DNA from 2 places in the Streptomyces sp. NPDC057743 genome. Region 1 is predicted to be linked to the other one. Evidence: predicted binding sites of a transcription regulator. Region 1 holds the regulator's gene; the other holds the start of a gene.

Region 1 (7,645 bases):
GCTGCTGCCGGCGGCCCGGGCGCTGGCCGGGGCCCGCCGGCGCACTACCGCCCTGCTGTCCGCCGCGCTGGCCGCGCTCTCCTTCGGGTACGGGGCGTACCTGCTGACCGTCGCCGCGATGCCGCTGTGAGGCGGCCGGGCCCGGGCCCGAGAACGACCGCGGGCCCCGGAGCCGACGAGGTCGGTTCCGGGGCCCGGGCAGCCGGGACGCGAGGGGCTTTCAGCCCTCGTCGTCGCCCGGCTTCTCGTTGGGGTCGCCTTCGATCTCGGCCTCCAGGCCGAGCTGCTCGACGATCCACCTGTCGAATTCGATCGAGGCGCGCACCCAGCTGACCGTGCTCGACACGAAGTGTTCGAGCGAGACACCGGTGCCGACCAGCATCGATGCCTCACCGATCAGACGGACGCTGCCGTCGTCGTGGGTGTGGGTGTACACCTTGGGCCAGAGCGTCCGACGGTTCCAGTCGTCGATCGCCTCCAGCAGCTTCAGCTTCTCGTCGATGTCGTGGGCGCGGTCGTAGAACGTGCGGACGGAGAAGATCTCCTGCTCCGCCTCACCGCGGAACATGAAGTACGTGCGGAACTGCTCCCACGGGGCGGCGAGGTCACCCTCCTCGTCGACGACGTACTTCAGCTCCATCTGGTCAAGCAGCTGCTTGACCAGGTCCTGGTCGGGGACGACGGGCCCCTCAGGCCCCGACGGCTGCGGTTCGGGCTGGCCCCCGAAATTCGGAATCGAGGACGGGTCGATGCTCACCGTGGAATTCCCTTCGTATGGTCCCTGCCATCCTCCCCCATACGCTCCCGGTCCTGGCAACCCCGGGGCGGCGGACCGGCGCGTATGGGGGCGACGGCGCGACCGCAAGGCGCCCGGCGCGGTCAGGCCGCGGGGCGCACCGCGGCCACCGACAGGCGCTCGCCGTCGCCGGCTGTGTCGGCCGTGTTCACGTCCACCCGGACCGTGTCCCCGTCGAGCACGTCGCCGGCCAGGATGGCGCGCGCCAGCTGATCGCCGATGGCCGTCTGGACCAGGCGGCGCAGCGGGCGGGCGCCGTAGGAGAGGTCCGGGGCCGGAGCGTCGGCGGCCGGCTCCTGACCGAGCCAGGCGAGCCAGGTCAGCGCGCGGTCGGTGACGTCCAGGGTGAGCCGGCGGTCGCCCAGGCGGCGCTGGAGGTGGTCCAGCTGGATCCGGGCGATCCGCTGGAGCTGGTCGGTGCCCAGCGGGTGGAAGACCACCAGGTCGTCCAGCCGGTTGAGGAACTCGGGGCGGAAGGCGGCGCGGACCGTCTCCAGCACCTTCTCCTTCTTCTGCTCCTCCTTCAGCAGCGGGTCCATCAGGAAGTTGGAGCCGAGGTTGGAGGTCAGGATGAGGATGGTGTTACGGAAGTCGACGGTGCGGCCCTGGCCGTCCGTGAGCCGGCCGTCGTCGAGCACCTGGAGCAGGATGTCGAAGACCTCGTGGTGCGCCTTCTCCACCTCGTCCAGCAGCACCACGCTGTACGGACGGCGACGGACCGCCTCGGTGAGCTGACCGCCCTCCTCGTAACCGACGTAGCCGGGAGGCGCGCCCACCAGCCGGGCCACGCTGTGCTTCTCGCTGTACTCCGACATGTCGATCCGGACCATCGCCCGCTCGTCGTCGAAGAGGAAGTCGGCCAGCGCCTTGGCCAGTTCGGTCTTGCCGACGCCGGTGGGGCCCAGGAAGAGGAACGAGCCGGTGGGCCGGTCCGGGTCGGCGATGCCCGCGCGGGTGCGGCGCACCGCGTCGGAGACCGCGCGCACCGCCTCGTTCTGCCCGATCAGCCGCTTGCCGAGCTCCTCCTCCATGCGCAGCAGCTTCTGGGTCTCGCCCTCCAGCAGCCGCCCGGCCGGGATGCCCGTCCAGGAGCCGACCACGTCCGCGATGTCGTCCGGGCCGACCTCCTCCTTGACCATCGACTCCTTGGCCGCCTCCTGCTCGGCCTCCGCCTCCGCGGCCTCCTCCAACTCCCGCTCCAGGCCCGGGATCTCGCCGTAGAGCAGCTTGGAGGCGGTGTCGAAGTCGCCGTCGCGCTGGGCCCGTTCGGCCTGCCCACGCAGCTCGTCCAGCCGCTCCTTCAACTCGCCCACGCGGTTGAGGGACTGCTTCTCCTTCTCCCAACGGGCGGTCAGCCCGCGCAGCTCCTCCTCCTTGTCGGCGAGGTCCTTGCGCAGCTTCTCCAGCCGCGCCACCGAGCCGGCGTCGGTCTCGTTCTTCAGCGCCAGCTCCTCCATCTTCAACCGGTCGACGGAGCGCTGGAGTTCGTCGATCTCGACGGGCGAGGAGTCGATCTCCATCCGCAGCCGGGAGGCCGCCTCGTCCACCAGGTCGATGGCCTTGTCGGGCAGGAAGCGGGAGGTGATGTAGCGGTCGGAGAGGGTGGCCGCGGCGACCAGCGCCGAGTCGGCGATCTGCACCTTGTGGTGCGCCTCGTAGCGCCCCTTCAGGCCACGCAGGATCGCCACGGTGTCCTCGACGGTCGGCTCGGCGACCAGCACCTGCTGGAAACGCCGCTCCAGCGCCGGGTCCTTCTCGATCCGCTCGCGGTACTCGTCCAGCGTCGTCGCGCCGACCATCCGCAGCTCACCGCGGGCCAGCATCGGCTTGAGCATGTTGCCCGCGTCCATCGCCGAGTCGCCGCCCGCGCCCGCGCCGACGACCGTGTGCAGCTCGTCGATGAACGTGATGACCTGCCCGTCACTGGCCTTGATCTCGGCCAGCACGGTCTTGAGCCGCTCCTCGAACTCACCCCGGTACTTCGCGCCCGCGACCATCGCCCCCAGATCGAGCGCCACCAGCCGCTTGTTGCGCAACGACTCCGGCACATCGCCCTTGACGATCCGCTGCGCCAACCCCTCGACCACCGCGGTCTTGCCCACACCCGGCTCACCGATCAACACCGGGTTGTTCTTCGTACGACGGGAGAGCACCTGCACCACCCGCCGGATCTCCTGGTCCCGGCCGATCACCGGGTCCAACTTGCCCTCCCGGGCCGCCGCGGTGAAGTCCGTACCGAACTTCTCCAGCGCCTTGTAGGTGCCCTCCGGATCGGCGTTGGTCACCCGCTGGCCGCCGCGGCTGGCCTCGAAGGCGGCCAGCAGCTTCTTGGCCGTGGCGCCCTGCTGCTCCAGCAGCTCACCGGTGCGGCCGCCCTTGGCGGCGATGCCGATGAGCAGATGCTCGGTGGAGATATAGGCGTCGCCCAGCTCCTTGGCGCGCTGGGCGGCGTCCGCGATGACGGCGAGCAGCTCGCGGTCCGGCTGCGGCGGGGCCACGGTCGAGCCCTGGACGCTGGGCAGCCCGGCGAGCTGCCGCTCGGCGCCGGAACGGAGCTGGGCGGCGTCCGCCTCGACGGCCGCCAGCAGATCCATGATGTTCTCGTTGTCCTGCCCGGCGAGCAGGGCGAGCAGGAGGTGCGCGGACGTCATGTCCGCGTGCCCGGCGGTGACCGCCCGCTCGTTGGCGGCGCTCAGCGCCTCCCGGCTCTTGTTGGTCAGCTCGGCGTCCACGTCTGCCTGATCCTCCTCGTGCGTCCGGCGCTCCGCGCGCTTCCTCTATCCAATCCTGCCTTGCTCAACGTGCGATAAGTTGAGTCTATTCCACTCAAGGCAATCGATCACGCTTACGAGTGAAGATCCGACCATCGGCCTCTTTCCGCAGGCGGCGGCCGGTGACACTGGCCATCGAACACAAGGAGGTGCAGCATGACGGCTATGGCACACGAGCCCGTAGCGACGAACGAAAAGACCCTCCTGGACGGCTTCTTCGCCTTGGAGACCCCCGAGGGCTTCAAGGCGGAGCTGATCGAGGGGGAGATCGTCGTGACGCCGCCGCCGGACAACAATCACGAGCGGTTCTTCAGCAGGATCGTCAAGCAGGTTCTGAGCAAGTCCCGCACTGACATGGACGTATCCGGCAACAAGGGGATCGTGCTGTCACCTGGCGGCCTGTATCCCAAGAATTACGTGATCCCGGATGCCACCTTCGTGCCCATTGACGCAGACCTCTTTCGTCTGCCGGGCCACTGGATTCCCAGCGACGCTGTCGCCCTCGTCGTCGAGGTGACCTCAAGCAAGCCTTACCGGGACCGCGTCATCAAGCGCGACGCCTACGCCCGTGCCAACATCCCGCTCTACCTCCTCATCGATCGTGAGAAGTCCATGGTCACGCTGTTCAGCGAGCCTTCCGATGGGGACTACATGGGCAACATCACCGTCCCCTTCGGCAAACCCCTCCCCCTCCCCGCCCCCTTCTCCTTCGACCTGGAGACGGCCGACTTCCTGTGACCGGCCGGGGGCCGCGCTCTGGCCCCCAACTACCCTGGCCCCATGGCCCACGACCTGAGCGCACTGCCCCCCGAGTACCTCGCCTTCTGGGACGAGTACTTCATGTCGACCCTCACGACGCCGCGGGCCAACGGCACCCCGCACGTCGTCCCGGTCGGCGTCACCTACGACGCCGGGCAGCGGATCGCGCGGGTCATCACCCGCAAGGACAGCACCAAGGTCAAGAACGTCCTCGCCGCCGGCGCCGACGGGGCGCGGGTGGCGGTGTGCCAGGTGGACCGCGGCCGTTGGGCGACCCTGGAGGGCATCGCGCGGGTGCGGACCGACGCGGAGGCGGTGGCCGACGCCGAGCGCCGGTACGCCGAGCGGTACGGCCGGACCCCGTCGCCCAACCCGGACCGCGTGCTGATCGAGATCGCGGTGACCCGGGCCCTCGGGCGGGGCTGAGCGCCCCCGCCGGCACACGCCCCGCCACCCGGCGCGCCCGCGCACCACCCCCCGGTATCGGCCGTATCCCCGCCAACTCGCCTGACCGGTACGGGTACCGGCCAGCCCCGCCCACCCACCAGGTCCGGACCTGGCCGGAACCGGACCGTTCAAATCCGCTCCCGGGCCCCCAACTGGTAGTCAGGAACGGCAGGAACCGAACACCTCCGCACATCCGTGAGCGGGATCGGACCCGTCCCGGGCGGAAATGACGGCAGTTGGAGGCCGCATGGCGTCGGCACTACGCACCACGACGACCGTTCCGCGCCCACTGCCGCACCAACGCACCAGGCGCCCCCGCCCGCACGCCGAGAACTGCCCGCGCTGCGGCGGGCAGTTGGCCGTGAATCAGGACGGCTGGAAGATCTGCCACGCCTGCGGATACGCGTCGCCGCCCGGCGCCGTCCCTCCACCCCGGGCCCTTCGCGGGGGTATCGTCGCCCCCACAGTCGCCACGCCCCGGAGGGCACGATGAACTCGGTCCGAGTGACGGCGATCGCCTGTCTGATGCCGCTGTCCGAGCTGGACGAGGATCCGTTCCTGGTCGATGACCGCAGCCAGCACGCCATGTGCAAACAGTGGGCGGCAGCCCGTGACTACCGCCTGACCTGTCAGCTCAGCCTGCACCAGCTGCGCGCCGACCACAGCGCGCTGTGGCACGACGTCGAAAAGGGCCTGGTCGACATGTTCGTCGCGCCCAACCGCCGGGCGCTGGAGTACGCCATCAACGGCGCCGACGAGTTCACCGCACGCTGCGCGGCGGCCGGCATCCGGCTGGAGACCGCCGACCTGGACGAGCCGGTCTACACCCTGGCGATGAAGTCGCGGGTGCACCGCCGGCTGTCGATGCCCACCGCGGGCTACAACGGCTGCTGACTGTAAGGGAGTTGGGCGGGGATCCATCGCCCGGCGGGAACGCACGAAGGGCCGGGGTGGTGCGACCACCCCGGCCCTTCAGCGCGTCGAGCGCAGCATCACTCCGACGACCGCTTGGGCCGCCAGACGACCAACGCACTGGTCTGCTGCACGTCCTGATACGGCACCAGGTCCCGGCGGTACGAGGCGTGCACCGCCGCCTCCCGCTGCCGCATCGTGCTGGCCGCGCCCTCCAGGGCGCCCTGGAGCTCGGCGACCCGCTGCTGGAGCGCCGCGACCTGGTTCTCCAGCTCGATGATGCGCTTGATGCCGGCGAGGTTGATGCCCTCCTCCTGCGACAACTGCTGGACGGTGCGCAGCAGTTCGATGTCGCGGGCGGAGTAGCGGCGGCCCCGCCCGGCCGTGCGGTCGGGCGAGACCAGGCCCAGGCGGTCGTACTGCCGCAGGGTCTGCGGGTGCAGGCCGGAGAGCTGGGCCGCGACGGAGATGACGTACACCGGCGATTCTTCGGTCAGTTCATACGGGTTACGACGCTGCCCGCCCCGGCTGTCCATCTCATGCTCCCTTCGCGGCCTGGAACAGCTCCGCCCGCGGGTCCGGGCCCGCGGTCGCCTCGCGATAGGACTCCAGCGCTTCCTTCGCCTTGTCGCCGAGGTCCTTGGGAACGACCACCTCTATGGTGACCAGCAGATCACCGCGGGTGCCGTCCTTACGGGTCGCGCCCTTGCCGCGGGCCCGCATGGTGCGTCCGTTGGGCGTGCCGGCCGGCAGCTTGAGCGTGACCGGCGGGCCGCCGAGCGTCGGCACCTTGATCTCGCCACCGAGCGCGGCCTCCGGGAAGGTGACCGGCACCGTGACGGTGAGGTTGTCGCCCTTGCGGCCGAAGACCGGGTGGGCCTCGACGTGGACGACCACGTAGAGATCACCGGCCGGGCCGCCGTGCTCGCCCGGAGCGCCCTTGCCGCGCAGCCGGATGCGCTGCCCGTCGGAGACGCCCGCGGGGATGCGGACCTGCATCGTGCGGGCGCTGGACGCCCGGCCGCTGCCCTTGCAGACCTCGCAGGGCTCCTGCGCGATCAGGCCGCGGCCCTTGCAGTCGGCGCACGGGTCGGTGAGCGAGAAGCCGCCGCCCGCGCCCCGGCTGATCTGGCCGGTGCCGACGCAGGTCGGGCAGACCCGCGGCGTGCCGTTCTTGTCGCCGGTGCCCGAACACGCCTTGCAGGGCGCCTGGCTGGACATCCGCAGCGGGACCGTGGCCCCGTCGACCGCCTCGGTGAAGCTGAGCGTCACCTCGGACTCGATGTCCTGGCCGCGGCGCGGCTGCGTGCGGGTGCCGGTGCCGCCGCGGTTGAACAGGCCGCCGAAGACGTCCCCGAGACCGCCGCCGAAGCCGCCGGCACCGGAGCCGGAGCCGCCCGCGCCCCCGGCGCCTCCGAAGAGGTCGCCGAGGTCGAAGTTGAAGCTCCCGCCCCCGCCGGGGCCGGGCCTGAAGCCGCCGTTGCCGAACAGCGCCCGGGCCTCGTCGTACTCCTTGCGGCGCTTGGCGTCGCCGAGCACGTCATTGGCCTCGGAGATCTCCTTGAAGCGCTCCTCGGCCTTGGCGTCGCCCTTGTTGGCGTCGGGGTGGTTCTCCCGGGCCAGCTTGCGGTACGCCTTCTTGATCTCCGCTTCGGTGGCGTCCTTGGGGACGCCGAGGACCTTGTAGTAGTCCTTCTCCACGAAGTCCTTGGTGCTCATCCCCGACGTCCCTCCTTCCGGACGGCTCTCGCCCCGGCCCGCACATCAGCCCTCGTCCGGGCCACCGTTCTCCTTGTCCGCGGCCTCGGCACCCTCGGCTCCCTTACCGCCCTTGGCACCCTTGGACTCCTCGTCGGAGGCCGACTTGGCGCCCTGCGCACCCGGCTGCGGCTCGGCGACCGCGACCCGCGCGGGGCGGATCGTGCGCTCACCGATGCGATACCCGGGCTGCAGGATGGCG
Region 2 (7,645 bases), on a different contig from region 1:
CCCCGCGTCGGCGAGCCGCACCAGCAACCCGTAGGCGGCCGCCTCCAGATCGGGGTGGACCTCGCGCGAGAGCTCGCCGGAGGAGGCCCGGGCCCGCCGCAGGAACACCGCCAATTCGCGTTCCAGCGCCAGGAACGCGGGGTCCACGCCCATCGGCTCGCCCTCCGCCGTGGTCCCACCGGCTCCGGTGTCCTGCACGTCAGCGCCCTTTCCCGCGTCGTCCCGCATGTCCAGCAATTCCCCCGGTGCTTCCCCGATGTTCCCCCGGTGCACTCTCCCGCGTTTCCCGCCGCCGGAAAATTTCCTTCCCGGCCAAGCAGAACCGCAGTTGGACCAGTATTTCGCAGGTTGAGACCAACGGCGGTCCGCGGACCCCTTTTACCACGGGGGTCTACGCGCGTATCGTCAGTTCTGGCATGGCCACACCAAGTGTGGCGCCGGTACCTCCCCCTCAAAAGGTCACCTCTGCTCCATCGGATTTCCCCCATCGGACCGGGATCCACCGCGATCCACCGAGATCTATGGAGGCACGCAATGCCCGTGCTCAGATCCGGCTCCCCCACCCACCGCCCCGCGCGCTCCCGTGCGGCCGTGGCCGGGATCCTGCTCACGACCGTCTCCCTCCTCGTCGGCCTGCCCGGCACGGCCGGCGCCGCGGCCGCCCGGCGCGCCCCCGAGCCCACCCATCCCGGACAGGACTGGGCCGGCTCCCAGATCGCCAAGCACGAGGGCACCAAGGGCGGCGTGCTGCCGCCGCCCTCGCTGACCGCGTCCGTCGAGGGCGTCGACGTCAGCAGCCACAACGGCAACGTAGCCTGGTCGACGCTGTGGACCTCCGGCGTGAAGTTCGCCTACGTCAAGGCCACGGAGTCCACCAGCTACACCAACCCCTCGTTCGCGCAGCAGTACAACGGCTCCTACAACTCCGGCATGATCCGCGGCGCCTACCACTTCGCGACGCCCGACACCTCCAGCGGCGCCGCCCAGGCCACCTACTTCCTCGCCCACGGCGGCGGCTGGTCCAAGGACGGCAAGACCCTGCCCGGCGCGCTGGACATGGAGTACAACCCCTACGGCGCCACCTGTTACGGCCTGAGCGCCGCGGGGCTGGTGAACTGGATGAAGGACTGGTTCGCCACCTACAAGGCGCGCACCGGACGGGACGCGGTGCTCTACACCTCCACCAACTGGTGGAAGCAGTGCACCGGCAACTCTTCCGCGTTCGGGAGCACCAACCCGCTCTGGGTCCCGCGCTACGGCTCCTCGGTCGGCGAACTCCCGGCCGGCTGGGGCTTCCACACCATCTGGCAGTACACCTCCACCGGCCCGGTGGTCGGTGACCACAACCGCTTCAACGGGGCGTACGACCGCCTCCAGGCGCTGGCCAACGGCTGACCGCACGGCGGCCCGGCCCGTCCTCCCGCAGCAGGGGGGACGGGCCGGGCCGGGCGCCGGCGCCCGGCGGCTACGCCGCCATCGGGACCTCGGGCCGCTCCCCGTTCCCGGCCGGCGCCAGGGCCAGTTCGAGCACCTGCCGGACGTCCGCGACCGGGTGCACCTCCAGCGCGGCGAGGACCTCGGCCGGGACGTCGTCCAGGTCGGGTTCGTTGCGCTTGGGGATGATCACGGTGGTGATGCCGGCGCGGTGCGCCGCCAGCAGCTTCTGCTTGACGCCGCCGATCGGCAGCACCCGCCCGGTCAGCGAGACCTCGCCGGTCATCGCGACGTCCGGGCGGACCTGACGGCCCGACAGCAGCGAGGCCAGTGCGCAGGTCATCGTGATGCCCGCGCTGGGCCCGTCCTTGGGGACGGCGCCGGCCGGGACGTGCAGATGGACGCCGCGCTCCTTCAAGTCTCCCACCGGGAGCTCCAGTTCGGCGCCGTGCGAGCGCAGGAAGGACAGCGCGATGTGCGCCGACTCCTTCATCACGTCGCCGAGCTGACCGGTCAGCTGGAGCCCGGAGGCGCCGGTCTCCGGATCGGCCAGCGACGCCTCCACGTAGAGCACGTCGCCGCCGGCCCCGGTGACCGCGAGGCCGGTGACCACGCCGGGCACCGCGGTCCGCCGCTCGGCCGGGTCCTGCGCCGACTCCGGGGTGTGATGCGGGCGCCCGATGAGCGACCGCAGCTGGTCCGCGCCGACGGTGAACGGCAGCGTCCGCTCGCCCAGTTCGTGCTGGGCGGCCACCTTGCGCAGCAGCCGGGCGAGGGACCGCTCCAGGTTCCGCACGCCGGCCTCGCGGGTGTACTCGCCGGCCAGCTTGCGCAGCGCGGCGTCCTCGACGGTGACCTCGCCCGCCGCCAGGCCGGCGCGCTCCAGTTGGCGCGGCACCAGGTGGTCGCGGGCGATGACGACCTTCTCGTCCTCGGTGTAACCGTCGAGCCGGACCAGCTCCATCCGGTCCAGCAGCGGCTCCGGGATCGCCTCCAGGACGTTGGCGGTGGCCAGGAACACCACGTCGGACAGGTCGAGTTCGACCTCCAGGTAGTGGTCCCGGAAGGTGTGGTTCTGCGCCGGGTCCAGCACCTCCAGGAGGGCGGCGGCCGGGTCGCCCCGGTAGTCGGAGCCCACCTTGTCGATCTCGTCCAGGAGGACGACCGGGTTCATCGAGCCGGCCTCCTTGACGGCCCGCACGATCCGGCCGGGGAGCGCGCCGACGTAGGTGCGCCGGTGACCGCGGATCTCCGCCTCGTCGCGGACGCCGCCGAGCGCGACCCGGACGAACTTCCGCCCCATGGCGCGCGCCACGGACTCGCCGAGCGAGGTCTTGCCGACGCCGGGCGGCCCCACGAGCGCCAGCACGGCGCCCCCGCGCCGGCCGCCGACGAGCCCGAGCCCCCGGTCGGCCCGCCGCTTGCGGACCGCCAGGTACTCGGTGATCCGCTCCTTGACGTCCGCCAGCCCGGCGTGGTCGGCGTCCAGCACGGCCTTGGCGCCGGCGATGTCGTAGGCGTCCTCGGTGCGCGCGTTCCAGGGCAGCTCCAGGACGGTGTCCAGCCAGGTGCGGATCCAACTGCCCTCGGGGCTCTGGTCGCTGGCCCGCTCCAGCTTGTCGACCTCCTTGAGGGCGGCCTTGCGCACCTCGTCCGGCAGGTCGGCGGCCTCGACCCGGGCGCGGTAGTCGTCGCCCTCGTCCTCCGGGTCGCCGTTGAGCTGGGCCAGTTCCTTGCGGACCGCCTCCAGTTGGCGCCTCAGCAGGAACTCCCGCTGCTGCTTGTCGACGCCCTCCTGGACGTCCTTGGCGATGGACTCGGCGACGTCCTGCTCGGCCAGGTGGGAGCGCAGCACCTCGGTGGCGTACTTCAGGCGGGCCACCGGGTCGGCGGTCTCCAGGAGTTGGAGCTTCTGCTCGATGGTGAGGAAGGGCAGATAGCCGGCGTTGTCGGCGAGCGTGGGGACGTCGTCGATGCCGGTGACGCGGTCCACGACCTGCCAGGCGCCGCGCTTGCGCAGCCAGCTGGTGGCCAACGCCTTGTACTCCGTGACGAGTTCGGCGACCGCGCCCGGCGGGGGCTCGGGGGCCTGCTCCTCGATGGTGGTGCCCTCGACCCAGAGGGCGGCGCCCGGTCCGGTGGTGCCGGAGCCGATCCGCACCCGGCCCAGGCCCCGGATCAGGGCGCCCGGGTCGCCGTCGGACAACCGGCCGACCTGCTCGATCCGCCCGAGCGTGCCGGTCGCCGCGTACGTCCCGTCGATCCGTGGCACCAGCAGCACCCGTGGCTTGGTGCCCGAGGGGGCGGCGGCCTGGGCGGCCTCCACCGCGGCGCGCACCTCGGCGTCGGACAGGTCCAGGGGCACCACCATGCCGGGCAGGACGACCTCGTCGTCGAGGGGCAGCACGGGCAGGGTGAGCGGTGTGGACGCCGACTCAGCAGTCATGATCTCCCCTTCGGCAAGCAAGTTGAGCTTTACCCACTCAATGCCGGGGAGCCGCCGGTTGTTCCCCGCCGCCTGTTCGCCCTGAGCGATCAGCGCGGGGCAACTCGGTTACGGGGCAGGGCGCATGGCCGCCGCGGGAGGGACGCCGTCACCAGTGGGCGGGGCGGCGCAGCCCCCGCGGCAGCCGGGTGCGCGCATCGCCCCGGGCGGCGTTCACCTGGGCCTGCGTCAGGAAGAGCCCGTCGGTGAGGTCGGCGCCGCGCAGATCGGCGTCCCGGAAGTCCGCGCCGATCAGGTCCGCGCTCCGCAGGTCCGCGCCTTGCAGGTCGGCGGCGATCAGGTACGCGCCGCGGAGGTTGGCGCCCCGCAGGTCGGCGCCCTTCAGCCGGGCCCCCATCAGGTCCGCACCCCGCCGCTCCTTCTTACGGCCCGGGACCTTCGCCCGGACCGCCTCGCTGACCCGCAGCAGCAGGACGTTGACCTCGCCGCGGTGCCCGGCCACGTCCACCGCGGCCAGTTCCTCGGCACTCCCCAGGGTCAGCCGCTCGGTCTTCTCCAGGGCCGCGCGCAACTCCTCCCGCACCGGGCGGGATTGGGGTAGCGCCACCGCCTCCGTGAGGTACCAGAGCAGCTCGTGGAGCTGGCGCATCACGGCGAACGCGGCAAACATCGGCCGGGCACTTCCGGGCTCGCTGCGCCAGTCCCGCCCCTCGAAGGTGACCTGGGAGACCTTCTGCCCGGCACCGAAGCACTCGAAGACCGTGCAGCCGGAGAAGCCGCGCTGCCGCAGGTCCTGGTGGATGCCGCAGCGGAAGTCGGTCGCCAGGTTGGGGCAGGGCCGCCCGGCCTCCTTGTCGAGGGCGAAGTCCGCGGACCGGGCGAACGGCAGCGCCACACAGCACAGCCCGAAGCAGTTACCGCAGTCGGAGCGCAGCGGCAGCCGGTCGACCTCCGGGGCCTGCGAAGGGGCGGACGCGCGGTCCTGGGCGGGGCGGCGCTCGTGCGACACGTTCTCAAACTCCTGCGGCCGGCGGTCGCGCTTCCGTTGCGGCGCCCGCGAGGAACCCCATTCTCCGGGATCGGCACCGCCGGAGCTGCCCAGGTCAGTTCGTCCGGGGTCAGGGCGTCCGGGGTCAGGGCGTCCGGGGTCAGGGCGTCCGGGACGCCCGCAGCGCCGGGTGGCCCAGGTCGCCCAGCAGCGGGGCGGGCCCGGAGCGCTGCGCCCGCCAGTGCCGGAGCAGCGGCCAGGCGGCCACGCCCAGGACGAACGCGAGCAGATGGCCCCAATCGGTCATCGGGTCCAAGGAGTCGAGCAGCCCGGCCACCGCCTGGTAGCCGGCCGCGGCCACCAGGGGCCAGCGCGCCCAGGCCGGCAGCAGCCCGGCGAGCGCCCCGATACAGGTCATCACGCCGAAGCTGATCCCGTAGTCGAGGCGGTGCAGCGAGCTGTCCGGCAGCGACCCGGCGGCGACCGAGAAGCCCACCGGCATCTCGGTCGCGACGGTGGCCAGCGCATGGCCGCCGAAGAACACCACCGCGGTGCGCACCCCGCCGATCCGCCGCTCCAGGGCGGTCACCACGAACAGGAAGGCCAGCGCGAACCCCGAGGTCACCCCGCCGGCGATCCACAGCGCGCTGGCGACCAGCACCAGCAGCGGCGCCTGCGCGAGATGGGTCACGTCCGTACTGGAGCCCTGGAGCAGCGTGGCGACCACCGTGGGGTCGCCGTGGTCGGCGTAGAGCGAGGTGGCCACGAGCAGCAGCGCGTAGCAGAAGGTGAAGGGGGTGCCGGTGGGGGTGGGGAGCAGCCGCCAGGGGCGCAGGCCCCGCCAGGGGCGGCGGGCCGGGGCGCCCACCGGTGCGGGGGCGGCCCCGGCCCCGCGCTGACGGGGCAGACCGGCGAGCAGCGCCGGGGCCGCGCCGCCGGGGCCGGCCGCGGCCGGGTCCGAGCCGTCGACCGGGGCGCCGCCGACCGGCTCCACCACACTCGTCATCCCAGGTCCTCTCCCCGCCCCGCGCACCGTTCGCGCTCCACTGTGCCCGGCCAACCCATGAGTCAGCTGTGTGAGTGATATCCGTCACGAACGACAACCCCCGTGCGGTGCACCGGTGTTGCACCGCCTACGGGCGGTGACCCCCGTCGCCGGTGGACCGATCCGAGGGGACGTTGCTAAAGATGGCCGCATGGCTCCCGTTCACCCCTGGCATCCGCACGCCGGCGCCGAGCCGGCCGTCCGCACCCTGGACCGTCGCGAGGGCCCCCACGGGGAGGTGGTGCTCCGGCGGCGCGACCCGGCCGGGGCGGCCCCCGGGGCGGCCGACCCGGTCTACGAGATCATCGCCAACGGCTGCTTCCTGATGGACACCTCCGACGGGCGTTCCGAGCGGCTGCTGGTCGACGCGGCGCTCGGCGCGCTGCCGCCGGACCGCCCCCACCCCTCGGTGTTGATCGGCGGACTCGGCGTGGGTTTCTCGCTGGCCCGGGCGGCCGCCGAGCCGCGCTGGGGCCGGATCGCGGTCGCCGAGCGGGAGGCGGCGGTGATCGACTGGCACCGCGACGGCCCGCTGGCCACGGTCTCCGGCCCGGCGCTGACCGACCCGCGCACCGCGGTCCTGCACACCGACCTGCTGGCCCACCTGCGCACCGACGCCGCCCAACACCCTTACGACGCCCTGTGCTTGGACATCGACAACGGCCCCGACTGGACCGTCACCGACGACAACGACACCCTCTACTCCCCCGCCGGACTGGCCGCCTGCCGCGCCGCGCTGACCGACGGCGGGGTGCTCGCGGTGTGGTCGGCCCAGCCGTCCCCGGCGTTCGAACGGGCGCTGGAAAACGCCGGATTCGGGGGCGTACGCACCGAAGAGATCCCGGTTGCCCGAGGCGTCCCGGACGTCGTCCACCTCGCGCTCCGGTCCGCGTAGGGCGCGTAGCCGACTGTCACATCATGCCCTTACGCTGCTGCCCAGCAAGACGCGACAAGACGCGACCACGCAGGGCACATGCAGGGGCGGGCGATGGACCAGACTCAGACAACCCAGGGCGGCACCACCGCGGCCACGCCGGGCGCCCAGCGCCGGGTGCTGGTCGTGGAGGACGATCCGACGATCGTCGACGCCATCGCGGCCCGGCTGCGCGCCGAGGGCTTCCAGGTGCAGACGGCCACCGACGGCCCGGCGGCGGTGGACACCGCCGAGGCGTGGCAGCCGGACCTGCTCGTCCTCGACGTGATGCTGCCGGGCTTCGACGGCCTGGAGGTGTGCCGCCGGGTGCAGGCGCAGCGCCCGGTGCCGGTGATGATGCTCACCGCCCGGGACGACGAGACCGACATGCTGGTCGGCCTCGGCGTCGGCGCCGACGACTACATGACCAAGCCGTTCTCCATGCGGGAGTTGGCCGCCCGGGTGCACGTGCTGCTGCGCCGGGTCGAGCGGGCCGCGCTGGCCGCGCACACCCCGCGCAGCGGCATCCTGCGGCTGGGCGAGCTGGAGATCGACCACGCCCAGCGCCGGGTCCGGGTGCGCGGCGCCGACGTCCACCTCACCCCCACCGAGTTCGACCTGCTGGTCTGCCTGGCGAACACCCCCCGCGCGGTGCTCTCCCGCGAGCAGCTGCTGGCCGAGGTCTGGGACTGGGCGGACGCCTCCGGCACGCGCACGGTCGACAGCCACATCAAGGCGCTGCGCCGCAAGATCGGCGCCGAGCGCATCCGCACGGTCCACGGCGTCGGGTACGCCCTGGAGACCCCGCCGGCATGACGC

The links. Region 1 encodes HspR, which represses chaperone genes until heat shock. Its sites were predicted from a motif close to TTGAGNNNNNNNNNCTCAA; they were not measured.
Region 2: a site for HspR is predicted at 3,903-3,921, ahead of lon (endopeptidase La). Genes of this name have one in related genera too.

What each region holds. Positions count from the first base shown of each region.
Region 1 is NZ_JBHVJX010000026.1:5,326-12,970, reverse strand. It holds gene ACFVFQ_RS26805 (hypothetical protein) at 1-130, shown strand, start outside; gene ACFVFQ_RS26800 (YbjN domain-containing protein) at 221-757, opposite strand; gene clpB (ATP-dependent chaperone ClpB) at 880-3,528, opposite strand; gene ACFVFQ_RS26790 (Uma2 family endonuclease) at 3,724-4,305, shown strand; gene ACFVFQ_RS26785 (pyridoxamine 5'-phosphate oxidase family protein) at 4,348-4,752, shown strand; gene ACFVFQ_RS26780 (hypothetical protein) at 5,263-5,667, shown strand; gene ACFVFQ_RS26775 (heat shock protein transcriptional repressor HspR) at 5,766-6,221, opposite strand; gene dnaJ (molecular chaperone DnaJ) at 6,223-7,404, opposite strand; gene grpE (nucleotide exchange factor GrpE) at 7,450-7,645, opposite strand, start outside.
Region 2 is NZ_JBHVJX010000050.1:16,093-23,737, reverse strand. It holds gene ACFVFQ_RS34750 (MarR family winged helix-turn-helix transcriptional regulator) at 1-228, opposite strand, end outside; gene ACFVFQ_RS34745 (lysozyme) at 535-1,395, shown strand; gene lon (endopeptidase La) at 1,466-3,880, opposite strand; gene ACFVFQ_RS34735 (pentapeptide repeat-containing protein) at 4,029-4,889, opposite strand; gene ACFVFQ_RS34730 (rhomboid-like protein) at 5,029-5,874, opposite strand; gene ACFVFQ_RS34725 (spermidine synthase) at 6,065-6,808, shown strand; gene ACFVFQ_RS34720 (response regulator transcription factor) at 6,902-7,642, shown strand; gene ACFVFQ_RS34715 (ATP-binding protein) at 7,639-7,645, shown strand, end outside.